2 regions of the Thalassospira sp. MIT1004 genome follow, and region 1 is predicted to be linked to the other one. Evidence: riboswitches for the same ligand, from Rfam matches in the RefSeq annotation. Region 1 holds a riboswitch; the other holds the start of a gene.

Region 1 (3,097 bases):
CGCCGGTTGCGGTAGCCCGAGAAGCTGCAATAAAGTCGGTGCCACATCGGCCAGTCGACCATTTTCCAGTGTCGCGCCTTCGGGTCCATTCACCAGAATGGTCGGCACCAGATTAAGCGTATGCGCGGTGTGCGGCTCGCCGGTTTCCGGATCCACCATCATCTCACAGTTCCCGTGATCGGCGGTAACGAACATCACGCCGCCCACCGATTTAACCGCATCAACAACCTGTCCAAGGCAGGTATCGACCGCTTCGGCGGCCTTCATCGCGGCGGACAAAATGCCGCTATGGCCGACCATGTCGGGGTTGGCAAAGTTCAGAATGATCGCGTCATAGGTTTCAGCCCTGATCGCCGCCACCAGCTTTTCGGTCACTTCCGGGGCCGACATTTCCGGCTGCAAATCATAGGTCGCGACCTTGGGCGATGGCACCAGAATACGGTCTTCGCCTTCGAAAACCTGTTCTTCGCCGCCGTTAAAGAAGAAGGACACATGCGGATATTTTTCGGTTTCCGCGATGCGCAACTGCTTCATGCCAGCCTTGGAAACGACTTCACCAAAGATATTTGGCAACACCTGCGGCGGATAGATCGCATCCATATATTTTGCATGGTCGGATGAATATTCAACCATACCGGCCTGCACAGCAAATCTGATCGGGGTGCCACGGTCAAACCCGTCAAAGTCCGGTCCGCAGATCGCGGCCAGAATTTCACGCGCGCGGTCGGCCCGGAAATTGGTCATCAAAAGCCCGTCGCCGTCTTTCATGCCGGCATAATCGCCAATCACGGTCGGCAGAACGAATTCATCCGTGGTGTCGGCATCATAGGCTGCCCTGATTGCGGCTTCGGCACTTTCAGCGGTGCGGCCATCGGCGTAATTCTTGCCCTTTACCATCGTGAAATAGGCCTGGCTGACTCGTTCCCAGCGATTGTCGCGGTCCATCGCGTAATAGCGCCCGGTGACGGTCACGATTTCAACATTGGCATCACCGATCAGTGCGCGGAATTTTTCAAGGAATTTGGCGGCACTTTTGGGGGCGGTATCGCGGCCATCCAGGTAGGCATGGATTTTTACCGGCACACCGGCCGATGCGATGATTTTGGCAAGGGCCGCCATATGGGCCTGATGGGAATGCACCCCGCCTTCGGACAGAAGCCCGGCGATATGACAGACACCCCCGCTTTCTTTCAGCTTGGCGATAACCTTTTTGACCGTATCGGTATCTGCGATCGAACCGGTTTTGACAGCCTCGTCAATTTTTGGCAGTTCCTGCATCACAACCCGGCCGGCACCAAGATTCATATGGCCGACTTCGGAATTGCCCATCTGTCCTTCGGGCAGGCCGACATCAAGACCGCAGGCTTTCAGAAAGCCGGTCGGATTGTTGGCATAAAGCGCGTCCCAAACAGGGGTATTCGCCAATGCAACCGCATTGTCCTTGCTTTCCTCGCGATAACCCCAGCCATCCAGAATGCACAGCACCACCGGACGCGGGCGCTTTACGGTATTTGATACAGTCACAATCATAATCCCACGAACTAAAGTACACGAAATAAGGTAAAAGGCTGAATTACCGGTAAAGATGGTTATTTTCCGGTAATTTTGCCATCCGTACAAAGACGCCGGGCGCGGTGGGTCCGCCATCAGACGCTGCCAATCATAGCATTTTCAACGCGCAATCTATCATGAATGCCGGTATTGAACAGCCTTCCGACCGGGTATTTTTTGTGCGCTTGCAAAGTCGCTTTTTGACAAGGATCATCACCTGCCTGTAATCTCGGGCGTTACGGTGATACCTCGAATAACCGCGATGGGAGAGCCCGCTTTGATCCCGCGATCAGATCGGCGCCGAAGGAGCAATAGCCCCGAAAACTCTCAGGCAGATGGACCGTTGCGGATTGAGGCTCTGGAGAGAGAAAGCGGTACGGGGCCAACGCCCGGCACCATATTTCCACCGAAGGATGAAGCCATGGCGTCAAAGACTTCTTTGTTTTTGGCAACAGGGCGCACAATCTCAGGTCAAGGGACAGAGGGGGCAAGACACCGGTTCTATAACGTCATGTGGCATTGATCCGCATGACAAAGAGCCGTGGGAGGCCCATTTGACCGAAGAAAATAAGCAGCGTCCGCAAGACGTTAATCTTTCCGTTGTCGATCTTTATACCATCGGGATTGGCCCATCGAGTTCGCATACGGTAGGCCCGATGCGCGCGGGCTATCGGTTCTGTCTGGAACTCGAAGCCCGGAATCTTTTGGAAAAAATCGGCTCGGTGATTGTCGATCTTTACGGATCGCTTGCTCTGACCGGCAAGGGCCATGCCACCGATACCGCGGTGATCATGGGGCTTTCGGGGGAACGACCGCGTTCGGTTGATCCAGACCGGATCGCACCGACAATGGATGCGATTGATAAAGATCACGCATTACAGCTTTACGGCGCGCACCCGGTTGCTTTCAACCGGGATACCAACCTTGTTTTCCATATGACCGAAAGCCTGCCCGAACATCCCAATGGCATGCGGATCACCGCCTTTGACCGTGATGGTGTTGTTTTGCACAAACAGGAATATTTTTCGGTTGGGGGTGGGTTTATCGTCTCGGGCGATGATCGCGGCGCGGAATATTCCGGCGATAATATCACGCTGCCTTATCCCTTTTCCTCGGCCGATGAACTGATGGCGATCTGTAAAAAGGAAAAGCTGTCGATTGCCGAAGTCATGGCCGAAAACGAAAAAAGCTGGCGTGAACCTGCCGAGACCGAGGAATTTGTCGACCGCGTGCATCGCGCGATGATGGATTGTATTGAGCGTGGCTGCAAAACCGATGGCATTCTGCCCGGCGGGTTGAATGTCAAACGGCGTGCGCGCAAACTTTACCTTGAACTGACGGAACGGCCAGAAGCGGGGCTTAAGGACCCGTTGACCGTGATCGACTGGGTCAATCTTTATGCCCTTGCGGTTAACGAAGAAAATGCTGCCGGTTCGCGCGTCGTGACCGCCCCGACCAACGGGGCGGCGGGTGTTATTCCCGCCGTGCTGCGCTATTACGAACGGTTCGGGGCCAATGTGACACAGGGCAAAATACGCGAATTCCT
Region 2 (3,097 bases), on a different contig from region 1:
AGATGATCTTGGCCGTATCGTCCAGCGACAGGGTGGTCTGGGTCACAAACGCCAGGTTTTCGGGGTTTTCGACCTGAAGGTTTTCGGCGTCTTCTTCGGTCTCGATCAGGGTCATGCTGCCCGGTGGCAACTGCCCCATGGTGCCGATGACTTCGGGATGACCGGCATGGCCGATCAGAAGGATATGTTTGCCATCTGCATGGTGGCGTTCCGCACCACGATGGACCTTGGACACCAGCGGGCAGGTCGCATCAAGATATTCAAGCTGGCGGCTTTCGGCAGCTTCGGGGACCGATTTCGGTACACCGTGCGCGGAAAAGATTACTGGCACGCCATCCGGGACGCTATCGAGTTCATCGACAAAAACAGCCCCCATGTCGCGCAGGCGGTCGACCACGAATTTATTGTGGACGATTTCGTGGCGGACATAGACCGGCGCGCCATACTTCACCAGCGCCTTTTCGACGATCTCGATCGCACGATCCACCCCGGCACAGAAACCGCGCGGGTTGGCAAGGATGATCCGAAGGTCGGCTTTGTCAGACATGATACGGGTCCGAATGTTCATGATGTGCGCCATGCGATGGCACGGTTATTCAAATGTCTTCGTTACATAACCTGCCAGCACCGTGCACGCAATGACAGACACCGTGTAAAGATGCATGTTCAGCTATGTCCGGCCATGTATTTAGGCCCCATGCCGCGATTTGAAACGGAAGCGGGTTGTGTCGCCATATCGGAGCGAATAGACTGCGCGCGGTTGTGCCCGGACCGGGCATGACAGCGAATTTGACCAGTTCTATAGAGGCTTGGATGACGATTGCGAACGGACTGCGGCGTGTTTGTGCATTGGGTTTGGTGTCGTTTGCCGGTTTTCTGGCGGCGTGCAGCAGCAACCCGTTCGAAGAGCAGCCGGTTCCGGCATGTCCGCGGGCCTTCCTGCCCAATGATACCGCCCGATTGGTGCAGTTCAGCGGTCAGGGCAAGGACCTGACCGATGTGATCCTTGAAGCCGAATTTGGCGGTTATCTGGGCGATTGCGGCTATGACCTTGATGACAAGATCCTGAACGTCGTGATCAGCCCGGTGATCAATGCCGAACTGGGCCCGGCCGCACAGGGGCGCAACGCAAAACTCCAGTATTTCGTAGCACTTAAGGACCCGTCTGGCGAGTTTATCCAGAAGAATCTGTTCGATGTTCAGATGGCGTTTCCGAGCAATTTGAACCTGGCGCGCTATCGCGACGAGCAGGTGACTTTGAACGTGCCGCTGGATGATGTCTGGGCCGGTCCGGACTATGAAATTTACCTTGGTTTCCAGCTAAGCGCCGATCAGCTTGATTACAATCGACGCTTCGGAAAAAATTAATAATCCGGCCTATTATTCATTTTTGGTGAATAATCAAATCCCGCCCGCCTCGCGTGGCGGGATTTTCGTTTTTGAACAAAAGTTCGTTTTCGGTAATCCTCATACAAAATAATGGGCATTTGCCGGAGGGGCAAAAAAAGGGCTTTTAATCCTCATACCAATGGATGGGGTGGAGAGGATATGATTTTTGGGGCTGGTCTGGTCGGATTCAAATCCGTATAAGGGGGCATACCCAAATGATCCCCGTGGGAGAGTGCCACGGTCTTGATCGATGTGCGTGATTACATCGATAGGGATTGCGCGGACGCCGAAGGAGCAACCACCCCGGAAACTCTCAGGCAAACGGACCGCGGGGAGATGGGACTCTGGAAAGCAGGCGGCATCGAACATGGATGTGCGTCTCGCCGAAGATGTAAGCAGACCGGTATTCAAACCGGCTGTGATTCTTTCAGGCTCCAAGACAGAGGGGGACGTGGTTGGCCACTGGTCGGCTATGTTTCGCAACGACTGTCTGGAGACCTTGATGGCCGATCATCAAACCGAACTGCTGAAAACCGCCCTTTATGATTTGCATGTGGAACTGGGTGCCAAGATGGTGCCGTTCGCCGGTTATGACATGCCGGTGCAATATCCGTTGGGGGTGAAGGGCGAACATCTGCATACCCGCGCGAAGGCCGGTCTGTTTGATGTTTCGCATATGGGGCAGGTCCGCCTGACCGGCGAAAATCGCGTGGCCGAGCTTGAAAAGCTGGTGCCCGGTGATATCGCGATCCTCAAACCCGGCCGCACCCGTTATTCCGCCTTTACCAATGACGATGGCACGATTTTGGATGATCTGATGATCACCAATGCGGGCGACAGCCTGTTTCTGGTGATCAATGCCGCGTGCAAGGATGATGACATTGTCCATATGCGGGCCAATCTGGATAACGGTGTCGAGCTGATCGAGATTGATGACCGCGCGTTGATGGCCTTGCAGGGCCCGGACGCCGCCCGCGTGCTGGCGCGGTTTGCACCCTCGGTTGCCGATATGAAATTCATGAGCTTTGCCGAGATCGATATTGCCGGTATCGCGTGCTTTGTTACCCGGTCGGGCTATACCGGCGAAGACGGGTATGAGATTTCCGTGCCGAACGAGCGCGCCGAAGAGCTGGCGCGCAAGTTGTTGGCCGAGGAAGAGGTCGAGGCGATTGGCCTTGGCGCGCGTGATTCGCTGCGTCTTGAAGCTGGTCTTTGCCTGTATGGCAACGATATCGATACCACGACCACCCCGGTCGAAGGCGACCTTAACTGGATCATCAACAAGCGTCGTCGCGAAGAAGGCGGGTTCAAGGGGGCGGATGTCATCCTTGATCAGCTTGCCAATGGCGCGGATCGCAAACGTGTCGGGATCAAACCCGAAGGCAAGGCCCCGGCGCGTGAACATACGCCGGTCTTGAACAGTGACGGCGAAGAAATTGGCGAAATCACCAGCGGTGGTTTCGGCCCGACCGTGGATGGCCCGATTGCGATGGGATATGTCGCAATTGAATTTGCCGCCCCGGGTACCAAAGTCGATCTGATGGTGCGCGGCAAGGCACGCCCGGCGGAAATCGTCGAACTGCCGTTTGCGGCACATCGTTACTATCGCGGCTGATCATCAGAAAAAAAAGAGTTCGGGCAGCGTTTGCGGCCCGCAAAAGATACCGAGATTTTAGAGACAACTGATCTTACAGGGACGAATTACCAT

The links. A riboswitch is a leader RNA that binds a small molecule or an ion and turns the genes downstream of it on or off. The one in region 1 is predicted to bind glycine.
Region 2: linked by a shared signal. The riboswitch ahead of gcvT (glycine cleavage system aminomethyltransferase GcvT) and the one ahead of BC440_RS18210 (L-serine ammonia-lyase) in region 1 are both predicted to bind glycine.

Annotation. Positions count from the first base shown of each region.
Region 1 covers NZ_MCAO01000044.1:157,981-161,077, reverse strand. Annotated here, with positions in the region: gene gpmI (2,3-bisphosphoglycerate-independent phosphoglycerate mutase) at 1-1,530, opposite strand, end outside; glycine riboswitch at 1,805-1,904, shown strand; glycine riboswitch at 1,908-2,035, shown strand; gene BC440_RS18210 (L-serine ammonia-lyase) at 2,106-3,097, shown strand, end outside.
Region 2 covers NZ_MCAO01000011.1:283,884-286,980, reverse strand. Annotated here, with positions in the region: gene ispH (4-hydroxy-3-methylbut-2-enyl diphosphate reductase) at 1-547, opposite strand, end outside; gene BC440_RS06115 (hypothetical protein) at 778-1,368, shown strand; glycine riboswitch at 1,605-1,728, shown strand; glycine riboswitch at 1,732-1,834, shown strand; gene gcvT (glycine cleavage system aminomethyltransferase GcvT) at 1,892-3,004, shown strand; gene gcvH (glycine cleavage system protein GcvH) at 3,096-3,097, shown strand, end outside.